Regions from separate parts of the Alteromonas sp. genome, predicted to be linked through region 2. Evidence: predicted binding sites of a transcription regulator. Region 2 holds the regulator's gene; each other region holds the start of a gene.

Region 1 (4,257 bases), on a different contig from region 2:
TTCGGGAGGTGGCTGCTCGTCACCGGCTACAGGCAACACATAATACAAGGTGTCCTGACCCTGCAACCGGGCTTCTGCACTTTGGAGTTTTTGTTGCTGATGATTAGCGAGCAGTGACTTAACATGATCGAGCAAATGGGTTCTGCTGTCGATTTGCGCCATATCGCCGGCAGTTTTTGATGGCGGACTACCCCCGCCGGCGGAAGCACCACTTCTGACTATTACCGATTCAGCTTTATCCAGCGCTTTTGCCAGATCTGGTTGGTTGCGAACTGCACGGCCTGCAAAACTGATTTGTAATAGTGTGATAAGGGCATTCACGAAACCGGATTGTGATGGCGGACTAAGAATATTCGTTGGTGTTGTGACCAGTGCGGGCGTCTGCAACAGCTGTTTAATCGACTGCGCTGTATCCTGAGACGGAATGCCAGTCTCTGTTTGAACAGTAACGGCATGTTGAAAGTTGTCAGTTCCCGCGGCAGTTTTTATAACAGGAAGCGAAGCGGCTATCTGAGCGGATAAAGCACTCATTAAATACCTTGTGCCGGCGGCCGTTCCAGGAGGCGCTTTGGTAAGGATAGAAACCAGTTTAGTCAGTGCTTCTGATGTAGAGCCTGTTTCTGCGAGAAGTTGCCGTGAAAGCTGACGGATAGTTTCACTGACACGGCTAAGTTGTTCGGGCGGCAGGTTCAGCGAACCTGCAGAAAAGACATCTTTTATATTATTAGCTGTCGCGCCTGATACTTGCTGACCGGCAACCGGAGCCGCATGATCCGGTGGCGGTTGGATATGCAATACCGGCAACCCTTTTTGGCTGGCAATGTCTGCCAGTTTAAGAGGGACCGGCGGAAGAGCCTGCAGAGTATTGCTTGCAGATGTCGCTAAAGCAGGTGGCAAATTGACCATAGCAAGGGGGCGTGTTTGGGTACCCGTCGCTGATAGTTGCGTTCCGCGCATGCTGACATTCAGGGTTTGTAATGTTTCTCTTCCCGTACTGCCTGATAGTCCATCGGGTATATGCAATGAACGTTGCAAAGCCCCCTGCAATTTCCCCTCAATGCTGAGCCCTTCACTGACCAGCGCTTTTGCCAGAGCCAGTTTTACTACCGGCGCCGATGCCGGTACATTCACACTTTGAGCAGGCTGCGCAGAGCCTTTCCCTTGTGGTGTTAAGGTAATTTGCCATCCTGACTGCCTGCTGTCAGTTGAAGGCGTTATTTTTAACGAAAATTTGTCTCCTGACTCAGTGGCAGCGTGTTGGGTTGCCGGTAAATCCAGTTTAATCACTGGTGCGCCGGGTAACTGTAACCTGAGTGTCAGTTGTTTGGGGGACGCCTGCTCAACTATGGCGCCCAGAGATAAGGCTGCATTATTTTTAACAAGGCTGAGTTGCTGCGACTGTGCCAGCCCTTCTGCCAGAGCTGTAACCAGTCTTTGTGTGTCAGCCTGTGTCAGTACTGCACTGTGCTTCACAGGCAGAAGTTCAAATAACGTCACCTGACTGACTGATGTTCTGGCCAGGGAAACCTGCGGCTGAGATGTGCTGAGACCGGGATCTTTTACGACAAGTCCCTCCTGAGGGAGGGCGTTTCCGGTTAACTGAATAAGCGGACCGGGTAAACGGGTTATGGCTACTGCAGGTAGCTGCTGCAAGGTGTCTGAACGCAATGCACCTGCGTCGGCATTAACCGGTGCGGCAGTGGCATTCGCCGAAAACAGTTGAGCAATCTGCAAGTTCATGTCAGATTTATCGGCAACTAATTGAAAAATTCAAGCATTTTGTGCATTTCACTGTTGTCAATGGTCCTTCAGTTTGAACTAAGTCATAAAAAAGTTTAATACGCCAATGGGCGTGATGTGTTCCGTTTTGCCTATGCTAGAATGCCAGACCGGAATATACAAAGATATGTTAAAGAGGATAGCGGTTTGTCGGGACTGGTTGCCAGCAAACTAACGTGCATTAAACGGGACAGAGTACTGTTCGAAGATCTGTCTTTTCAGCTCCTGCCAGGGCAGCTGATTTATTTGCGTGGGCCTAACGGTGCCGGGAAAACCAGTTTGTTGCGTATCCTCAGTGGATTAAGTCAGCCTCAAAGCGGCTCCCTTCTCTGGCAGGGGAATCCATTGGGCGAAGACTGGTTCACCAGCCTCATCTATATAGGACACAAAGCCGGCATAAACGGCACCTTGTCGCCGTTGGAAAACCTTCAATTCTGGTGTGCGCAGCATAAAGTCAGCTTTAACGAAGACAATCTTTATGACGTGCTGGCTCTGGTGGGGCTGGTGGGTATGGAAGATGTACCCTGCCGCACACTGTCTGCAGGGCAACTTCGCCGTGCCGCTCTGGCAAGATTATGGTTGAAGCAGGCTGACGTGTGGATCCTCGATGAACCTTTTACCGCACTGGATACCCGTGGCGTTGCCCAACTGGAAGATAAAATGTGTGAACATGTAGGCAATGGCGGTGCTGTGTTGACTACCTCACATCAGACACTGAGCCATCGTGCGGGCGGGTATCAGACATTTGATTTGGAGTACCGGTTTTGAGCGGCATGTATGAGGGGGTTTTTAAACGGGACCTGGCACTGGCATTTCGTCAGAAGGCCGAGCTGGTACAGCCGCTTATGTTCTTACTCATGGTAGTGACATTGTTTCCGCTGGGAATAGGACCCGGCCCTGACACCCTGCAACGGATAGGACCGGGCGTTATCTGGATAGCTGCTATATTGTCCTCATTGCTCGGGATGGAGCGGTTATTCCGGGACGATTTCGCAGATGGTTCACTGGAACAGCTACAATTATCCGGACAGCCCTACTATGCCGTCGCCGCCCTAAAAGTACTTTGCCACTGGCTGGTGACTTTCATTCCGCTTTTGCTGTTGTCACCTTTGCTCGCGCTGTTTCTTAATCTCACTGTTGACATGTACATAGCGCTGGTACTCACCCTGATGTTAGGTACACCGCTTTTGTCACTGGTGGGCGCAATCGGAACGGGATTAACGGTAGGGCTTCAGCGTGGTGGTGTACTCCTGGCGCTGCTTTTGATCCCGGTTTTCATTCCATTATTGATATTTGCTACCTCGGCAGTGGATGCAGCTGCGCTACAATTACCCTACAGGGCGCAAATTGCTATTATTGGCGCGATGTTGTTGCTGGCAATGGCGTTAGCTCCGGCTGCTATTGCCTACTCTTTAAAAGTGAGTCAGAACTGATGTGGAAGTGGTTACATCCCTATGCCAAGCCTGAGCGGGCTTACCAGCTTTGTAATACGCTGCTCCCCTGGTTTTCAGTGGCTGCAGTAATCAGCTTGTTGTGCGGTACGGTATGGGGGCTTTTATTTGCGCCTCAGGATTATCAGCAAGGTGATTCCTTCAGAATTATCTACATCCATGTGCCATCTGCCATGTTGTCAATGAGTACCTATGTTGCTATGGCTGTAGCTGCACTGGTGGGAATGGTCTGGCAATGGCGGACCGCGTACATGGCCATGATTGCCATGGCCCCTGTTGGTGCAGCGATGACATTCATTGCTTTGCTTACCGGTGCAGCATGGGGGAAACCTATGTGGGGCGCATGGTGGGTGTGGGATGCACGGCTGACATCAGAACTTATTTTGCTGTTTTTGTATTTTGGCGTCATTGCCTTGTATACCGCGTTTGAAGATAAGCAGCAGGCGGGTAAAGCGGCGGGTGTTATGGCGCTGGTGGGTGTTGTGAACATCCCGGTGATCCACTATTCGGTAGAATGGTGGAATACATTACATCAGGGTTCCACCATCACCAAATTCGACAAGCCATCTATAGCGCCGGAGATGTTGTGGCCACTGCTGATTAATCTTGCAGGCTTCGCGCTGTTTATCGCCGCTGTTACGACCATGCGTATGAAAACTGAAATTCTGCGGCGGGAAATGCACCGTCCCTGGGTGCAGGATATCACCGGTTTGCGGGAGACGTCTGATGCAGTTTAACAGTTGGGCAGAATTTTGGGCTATGGGCGGTTACGGATTTTATGTCTGGCTGTCCTTTGGCATTGCCGCGCTGGTGATGACCGGCATTATTTATCAAAGCTGGTTGGCACATAAGCAACTCATCCGCCACATTGCTGCTGAGCAAAAGCGTAAGGGGCGTATCCGTAAGGCTGCGCAAGCCGCTCAGGCCTCTTCCCCTAATTCTGACAGGAGCGTTTAGTATGAATCCGCGCAGAAAACAAAGGTTATTAGTTGTTACTCTGGTTGGCGCGCTGGTTACCGGTGCTGTT
Region 2 (4,257 bases):
GAACACCGGAGCAGGCACCGCGCCGCGCAGATCTCAGCGAATATGTTGCAATATATACCGGTAACCGCTAATCAGGTGGCTGCAGATAACACCGTTACCCAGGTGCTGGCAAAATCGCTCAAAACCGGTGATGCTGTTGTGGTCAAAGCCGGAGAGACCATTCCCGTAGACGGCATTGTGACTGAAGGTGCCAGTGAAACCGATGAATCGATGCTTACAGGCGAGTTTAATCCGGTGCGCAAACAAACCGGCGATACGGTATTCGGGGGTACGGTAAACCGTACCGGCGTAATAACGGTAACTGTCACCAGGGCGTTAAAATTTGCGCTGGTAAATCAGATCATTCGTTTGCAATCCACCGCTATGGCTGCAAAGCCCCGGGTCGCTCTAATGGCTGACCGCTTTTCCAGTTATTTTGTCGCCGTAGTACTGATTACGGCTGCATCCTCATGGGCTTACTGGCACTGGCAGGGTAATGACAATGCATTTTGGATTAGCATCGCGGTACTGGTAGCAACCTGTCCCTGTGCGCTGGGGCTGGCTACGCCATCTGCCCTCACCTGCGCAATGGCAAACCTTAACCGGCATGGCATTTTATTGAAAAGAGCCGATGCACTGGAGCAAATCAACCACGTAGATACCCTGGTGCTGGATAAAACCGGAACGCTGACCGAAGGAAAGTTTGCTCAGATAAACAGCTGGTTTGCTGATCCGGCACGGGAAAGTGAAATCCGGGCTTTAATGGGGGCAATAGAGTCCCGTTCAGAACATCCGGTTGCCGCAGCCTTTGTTTCTGATAACAATCATGCATTAATTCTGAGCCATGTTGACGTTGTGGCAGGTATGGGGATCGGCGCACAATGCAATGGCCGCAGTTATAAAGCCGGTTCAGCGTCTTTCACCGGTATAAATGCCGGCATATCGCCCTTTCCCGCTAACGTGTTTCTTACCGAAAACGGTGTGCCCGTTGCCGCCTTTCGTGTAGCAGATAAAATTAAAGCGGATGCCGCAGACAGCCTGAGCAAACTGGCGCAACTGGAGCGGATAATTCTGAGTGGCGATATTCAGCAAAATGTTGACGACATTGCAGCGAATTTACCCGTAGACAAAGCCACAGGCGGGAACAGCCCTGAAGATAAATTAAACGCTGTGACAGCCCTTCAGCGGCAGGGCCGTCATGTCATGATGCTGGGTGATGGTATTAACGATGCACCGGTGATGGCAGCGGCTGATGTTGGCATTGCAGTGGGTAATGCCACGGATATCGCAAAAAGTGCCGCGGATGTGATTTTATTAAATGATAAGCTGGCTGTACTCGGACACCTCACTCATATGGCCAGAAGAGTAAAAGTGACTGTCAGGCAGAATATGGGATGGGCCATAGGCTACAATCTGGTTATCCTGCCGTTTGCAGTGTCCGGCATCCTGACGCCGTGGATGGCGGTAATTGGTATGAGCCTGAGTAGTATTCTGGTAGTCACTAATTCGACGAGACTGTTAAAGTAACGCTATGAGTATAATTTACGTCCTTATTCCCCTTGCTGTGATCATTGTGGCCATTGCCATCGGCGTATTTTTTTGGGCAGTAAAATCGAACCAGTTTGAAGACCTGGATCGCCAGGGCTACAGTATTCTTTTCGATGATGATTTATCTCCTGAAGAAAAAAAGCTGGCCGAAGAACGAAAAAAACTCAATGAGTGATCTGTCGTTTTTATCTGCCTTGCTGGTCGGGCTGGGCGGAGGCGTTCATTGTGTGGGAATGTGCGGCGGCGTATCGCTGGCACTGTCTGCCGCCACGCCGGCAGGCTCATCCCCTTTACCCTATGCGCTTAGCTACAACTTTGGTCGTATATTCAGCTACATACTTGCCGGCGCTGTTACCGGCGGCATCGGGCAGATAGCAAAAGATGCTGTACCGGTGACCGGCCCCGTACTCGCCGTCTTCAGTGGCATCATGCTGATTGCCATGGCCTGTTATCTGGGTAACTGGTGGCGTGGCCTGACCGCTGTTGAAGCCCTCGGCAGTAAACTCTGGCAGAGAATTCAGCCGCTGTCGAAACGGTTTTTACCTTTCAGGTCTCCTATTAGCGCCTTTCCCTATGGTATGATTTGGGGATGGTTGCCCTGTGGACTGGTTTATTCCACCCTGACGTGGGCACTGGCTTCAGGGACGGCAATATCCGGTGCAGTAATCATGGCCGGTTTTGGTTTAGGAACGCTACCGGCGTTGCTGGCTGTCCGGGCTGGTGCAGACTGGCTTTCCTCAGGTTTCAGACAACCCGTAGTTCGTCAGATCATTGCTTTGAGTTTGCTGTTTTACGCATTATTGCTGTTGTGGCGGGCTTTAAGTACTATACATTAGAATTATCGCAAACAGCGGAAAGTGAGCATGCAAAAACGTTCGGATTTTTCTATACACTGCCAGAATTGCAGTTTCAGCCATCTGTGTCTGCCCGTGGCTCTCAACAAAACTGAGATTGAGTCACTGGATGACATCATTGAACGCAAAAAGCCTTTGCATAAACACGATACCCTGGTAGAAGCCGGTGATAAATTTACCTCTCTGTACGCTGTACGGGCAGGTTCATTTAAGTCTTTTGTCACCGATAAAGAAGGTGAAGAGCAAATTATCAGTTTCCACTTCCCGGGCGATATTATCGGTTTTGACGGTTTACGTGACGACACTCACCAGAGTTACACTCAGGCGCTGGAAACGGCTATGGTGTGTGAACTGCCCTATTCCACTCTTGAAAAAATGTCTGAGCAATTCCCGAAATTGCGCCATCAGATCATGCGCTTTATGAGTGCTGAAATTAAGCAGGATCACGAAATGATGATGCTGCTGAATAAACGGACGGCAGAAGAACGCCTGATTTATTTTATCGCACATCTGTCCGGTCGCTTTGAGGAACGGGGTTTTTCTCACCGTCAGTTCAATTTGAGTATGACCCGCAACGAAATAGGTAATTATCTCGGTTTAACGGTAGAAACGATCAGCCGCTTACTGACCCGCTTCCAGAAAGAAGGCATTATAAAAGTAGACGGGAAGCTCATTACTGTTCTGGATTTTGCGGCTATGGATAAAAAGCTGCACTCTATGGACATTCCTACCCTTTGCGTGGATTAAGATCCCGTTGAAATATTGATCTGAAACAACGTCTCTCCTGCTGTAAGTCTTATACTAAAGATGAAGGCAGTATTTATTGTCTGCATCAATAAGGAGAGACGCCATGATCACCTGCAAACGTATTCTCGCCGTCGTTCAGGCTGACAACCCTGAACAACCTGCCCTTTCAAGAGCCATCGAAATTGCCCGTAAAACCGGTGCAGAAGTACACGCACTGCTTGTTGTATACGACTTTTCTTATGACATGACAACAATGCTCACCCGCAGTGAGCGTGAAGCCATGCGTGATGCGGTAACCAAAGACCGCATTGCCTGGGCAGAAAAAAACCTGACCCGCTACGATGATTATGATGTACAGGTTGCTGTTGAGTGGAGTGATAAACGTTACGAAGCCATTACCCGCTACACCATTAACCGTCAGATTGACCTGGTCGTTAAAGCTACCCGCAAACACGATGATTTTGCATCAGTGCTTTTTACACCGACAGACTGGCACTTACTGAGAAAATGTCCGGCTCCGGTTTTACTTGTCAAAGCCCATGCCTGGCCTGAACACGGTAATATTGTTGCGGCAGTCAATGTGGGTACAGAAGACAAAGAGCATGCACAACTGAATGACAAGTTGACCGGTATTGCAAAGGATTACGCAGAGTTACTGAGTGGTCAGGTACATCTGGTTAATGCCTATCCTTCTGCACCACTGAATATTGCCATTGAGATCCCCGATTTCAATCCTGAGACGTATCATAACGCTGTGCGAAACCATCATGTTCAGGAAATGGAAAACCACAGCGCTAAATTTGGGATCGGCGTAGCAAATTGCCATGTTGTTGAGGGATCACCCGATATAGCTATCCCGAAAGTGACTGAACAGCTGGATGCAGAACTCGTCGTCATCGGTACTGTGGGACGTACAGGCTTATCAGCCGCCTTTTTGGGCAATACTGCAGAGCATGTTATTGATAACCTGAATTGCGATGTGCTGGCGGTTAAACCTGACGGGTTTACGTCTCCGGTTAAGTAAATGGGCGATAACGGAATGCTGCTTGTGTAGCAGCATTCCGTCTGCTTTTGTATAATGGTACTTTTATTTTCCAGCCAATTCTGAAGTGCCATGAATCAAGTAACA
Region 3 (4,257 bases), on a different contig from region 2:
CGAATAACAGAGGTGTCGGAACTGGCATCGATTTCAGCCTGAACCGCCGCGTAGTATGAAGCAGCATCAAATTCGCCGGCATCTGCAACTTTGTCCAGATCAGGACAGTTTGTACAAACACCGCTTAAGTCTTCGTCACCGCCGCCGGTGCCACTGCCATCATCGCCGCCGTCATCACCACCACCGGTGTAATCATGGCTGCCCAGGCCTGTGAAATCATCCTGTGCCAGACCTTCCCATTCCGACGTATCATAGGCATCAAACGGGTCAGTATCGCCACCGGCAACACTGCTTAAACGTATGAGTGTGTCGTTCGCTGTGGTTACACTGCCGCTGCCCCAGGAAGAACCGGGATCAACGCCAACCTGGCCAATACTGTCCAGTACGTTACCGCTACTGTCAGTCAGAACAATGGCGTCATCACCATTAAACATAGACTGTGAAGTCAGCACATCAGCCAATGCCTTCAAAGTGTCTCCGGCACTTGAACTGGCAATAACTTGTGTACTTTGCGCTGCGATTGAACCTGAAAGTTCGATGTTTGCGCCCGCTGCAGTTTTTCCGTTGAAATAGATGGACAGTGTATAACCAGTCAGTGATACCGCGCTGTCTGTCGGGTTATAGATTTCTATCGCTTTATTAGAGCTACTCCCTTCAACATACTGAGAAATAAGCAGTTCATCGCCAATGGCAGATGCTGATATCCCCAATACGAGAGGAAGCAGGATTGGTGCTTTCATTATTAGTGCTCCTGCTTGTAATTAGAAACTATCCCAAAGTGCAGTTGCAGAGTATAAAGAAATTACTACAAAGAAATGACAATTTTTTGGCCAGCAGCGGTACTTTTTTGACCACATGGTCTGTACTCCCTGACAGCAAAGGGATGCAGGTATATCAGACAAAATTGATGTACAAGGAAGGGGTTGTGCCCGGGGATTCAGGGCACTGAAGAAAGTGGTGAGATAACAGGTTAGTTTTGCACCAGCGCGCTGGCCATCTCTTCGTTAAACCATTCTTTAATCATGGCTTTTTCGTAACCCAGGTGCGTATTTTGAGTGAAGGTACGGGGGTTATCTAAAAATCCCATATCCTTTAAGTCGACATCTGCACTCTTAACGACTTTGCCCGCTTCGTTAGTGAGGGTGTAGCTGAATTTAATACGCGGAATGTCCACCCGTTTCACAATGCGAACATCGGTGCCGGTGGCGTTGCCAAAGACAAAGCTGCTTGGCCACACCTGGCCGGCAAGATCCAGATTTGTCACCGTGATCGCCAGCTTGTCTTTTTCAGGCAGTTTCTCTGCCAGTTTGGCGAAGTATTCGTCCAGCGCTTTAAATGTACGTTCGCGGAACTTCACCCGGCTTTCATTAGCAGGACGTACATCAGTGTACTTCTCCGGCTTTTCCCAGGTAATTTCTGTGGTGGCAGACCATGCCTGTACAGACAGCAGTAAACTGCCGGCGGTCAGAGAAACCAGTGCAGTTTTAATCAATGTGTTCATGCTTTGCATCTCCCCGATAATTTCGGCCGCGTTGCCCGCGGGCGGCGAAAACATTCTCCGGTTATCCGGTGCCTGCTTTGAGTGGATTTACCGCGCCTCTCATGCGAAATCCCGCACGGACACAATAAACAGACACTTTGTTAGAGCAGTGATTAAGCAGATTGTTCCGCTAAATCACCATTATTAAAGCATGAAAAGATGAATGGAAGCTGAACCGCGTTCAGTAGTCCATCGCCAGCAGGCCGGTGGTCTCTATTGAGTGGCAAAACTGCGCCAGTTGCGCACCGTGGATATAAGGATTGATGTTGTCTGTACCGCAGAATTTCTTATGGAATATTTGCACACTGTGGCGGCTCGCCATGATACCGTCCACGTATTCCTGCTGGAAGGGACGAAGCAGGTCCCGTTGTGCAGCACTGATAGTATGAAGCTCAGCCAGTTCATTTCTGTCCTGCCAGGTAGCCACATAGGCATACCACTGGCCGACCACGTCCTGTGCGTCTTTAAACATGTACTGGACGAAGGGTAACCGAAGCACAAAGACCAGTACTACAATCTCTGAAACTACCACAAAACTACGCCACATCTGCTTTACTTTTTCCTGTTGTTTTCTGACTACCCCGGCCCGTTCCCCGCCCGGTAATAAATCATTGGTGACAATTAGCCCTGTAGATAATTTAACCGCTTAACGTCAAGTGCAACAGATTTGTTTTCATACTTATTTATGAGGTTTTATAAGCCTGAGTAGTATGCACAGAAGGGGTTTATTTGATCTATATTAAGTGTGACAGACATACACTTGTTATACTGCCCGCAGTACACTACACACCTGTGCCAGTTAAGGTTGCCTAATGAGCGAACAAATTCAGGTTAAACAAGTATCCACGGTAAAAGTACACCAGCCCGCCGGCGGCGTAAGTCATAAACGCCAGTCGGCACGCAGTCAGATTTATGTGCGCGCGGTGAAGGGCCCCATCGAAACGTTCCGCCGCCTGTTCGGTTTTATCTTCCTGGGTTTATTCGCCGTGATCCCCTGGATCCGCTATGATGGCCATCAGGCCATTCTTCTCGATATCATGGAGCAGCGGTTTACCATTTTCGGCCTGACTTTATGGCCTCAGGACCTTACCCTGCTGGCTTACATATTTATCGTCGGTGCTTTCGCCCTGTTTTTTGTTACCACATTTGCAGGCCGTGTGTGGTGTGGTTTTATGTGCCCGCAAACTACCTGGGTCTACATGTATATCTGGTGCGAGGAGAAAATCGAAGGTCCCCGAAATAAGCGTATCAAGTTGGATGAAAGGGCCATGGACTTCGACAAGTTCTGGCGCAAAACACTCAAGCACAGCGCCTGGATTGCCATTGCCCTGCTGACCTCACTGACGTTTGTAGGATACTTCACGCCAATCGGACAGTTGTTTATTGATTTTTTCACCTTTAATGCCGGCTTCTGGTCAGTATTTTCCATTCTGTTTTTTACCTTTTGCACCTACGGTAATGCCGGATGGATGCGTGAAATCATGTGCACCCACATGTGTCCGTATGCCCGTTTCCAGTCTGCCATGTTTGATAAAGACACCTTCACCGTGTCATACAATTATAACCGTGGTGAAAAACGCGGGCCCCGCCCCCGTAAGCTCAGTCATGAAGATCTGGCGACAAAACAGTTGGGAGACTGCATCGACTGTAACTTGTGTGTGCAGGTGTGTCCCACCGGTATCGACATCCGTAACGGTTTGCAATACGAATGCATCAATTGCGGCGCCTGCGTGGATGCCTGCAATGGTGTTATGGAGAAAATGAATTATCCGAAGGGGCTTATCAGCTTTACCTCTGAGGAAAGGCTGACCGGCGGAACCACCCATATCGTCAGACCCAAACTGATAGGCTACCTGATTGTCCTGCTGCTGATGGTCGGGTTACTGATTGCCGACATTGCCACCCGCACGCCGCTGGAAGTGGATTCAATCCGCGACCGTAATTCTCTGTACAGGGAAAACGGCAAAGGCAACGTGGAAAACGTCTATACCATTAAGATTCTGAATAAATCTCAGGATACCCACACCTATACCATTCAGGTTGAAGGCCTGCCCGATTACAACATTTTGGGTGACACAACCGTGACTGTGGGTGGCGGAGAAGTCTTCAGTATGCCAATATCTCTGGAAACCTCTCCGAAGAACCTCAGCGAGGCGGTAACGGAAATATCATTCCGTGTCCGTACTCAGGACGCTGAGGGCAATGTTGTGGAAGTCAATGAACCAACAAAATTCCTCTACCGGTGAAACACCTCAGGGTGATTTCGCCTTTTCCGGGCTCAGCCCGGATACTGTTTTAGACGCGCTGGAAACCTGTGGCATTTATCCTGAGTCCGGTTTACTGGCGCTGAACAGTTACGAAAACCGCGTATATCAGTTTAAAGCCGAAGACGGTCAGCGCCTGGTAGTCAAATTTTATCGACCCGGTCGCTGGACAGATGAACAGATCCTCGAAGAACACGCCTTTGCTCTGGAGCTGGCCGGTGCCGATATTCCTCTGGTGGCCCCGCTTGCCATCGATGGCAAAACCATGCAACAGGCTTGCGGATTCCGCTTTGCGGTATTTCCATCGGTAGGCGGCAGACAGTTTGAAGTCGACAACCTTGACCAGATTGAATGGATGGGCCGCTTCATTGGCCGAATTCACCGTGTGGCTCAGGCTAAACCCTTTGTTCACCGGCCTGAGCTGAATACTCAGAGCTTTCTGGATGCACCAAG

The links. The regulator FNR, encoded in region 2, switches genes on or off when oxygen is low (the NO sensors DNR and NnrR bind a similar motif). The targets are predictions, from matches to a motif close to TTGATCTAGATCAA.
Region 1: a site for FNR is predicted at 1,814-1,827, ahead of ccmA (cytochrome c biogenesis heme-transporting ATPase CcmA). Genes of this name have one in related genera too.
Region 3: a site for FNR is predicted at 2,270-2,283, ahead of ccoG (cytochrome c oxidase accessory protein CcoG). Genes of this name have one in related genera too.

The regions. Positions count from the first base shown of each region.
Region 1 is NZ_CFHOXV010000002.1:47,556-51,812, forward strand. It holds gene AC4PME_RS01765 (hypothetical protein) at 1-1,740, opposite strand, end outside; gene ccmA (cytochrome c biogenesis heme-transporting ATPase CcmA) at 1,882-2,547, shown strand; gene ccmB (heme exporter protein CcmB) at 2,553-3,212, shown strand; gene AC4PME_RS01780 (heme ABC transporter permease) at 3,212-3,967, shown strand; gene ccmD (heme exporter protein CcmD) at 3,957-4,187, shown strand; gene ccmE (cytochrome c maturation protein CcmE) at 4,189-4,257, shown strand, end outside.
Region 2 is NZ_CFHOXV010000076.1:1,432-5,688, forward strand. It holds gene AC4PME_RS20320 (heavy metal translocating P-type ATPase) at 1-1,506, shown strand, start outside; gene ccoS (cbb3-type cytochrome oxidase assembly protein CcoS) at 1,511-1,702, shown strand; gene AC4PME_RS20330 (sulfite exporter TauE/SafE family protein) at 1,695-2,363, shown strand; gene fnr (fumarate/nitrate reduction transcriptional regulator Fnr) at 2,385-3,128, shown strand; gene uspE (universal stress protein UspE) at 3,232-4,152, shown strand.
Region 3 is NZ_CFHOXV010000016.1:17,736-21,992, forward strand. It holds gene AC4PME_RS10845 (ExeM/NucH family extracellular endonuclease) at 1-740, opposite strand, end outside; gene AC4PME_RS10850 (DUF3016 domain-containing protein) at 971-1,501, opposite strand; gene AC4PME_RS10855 (hypothetical protein) at 1,722-2,087, opposite strand; gene ccoG (cytochrome c oxidase accessory protein CcoG) at 2,353-3,786, shown strand; gene AC4PME_RS10865 (serine/threonine protein kinase) at 3,758-4,257, shown strand, end outside.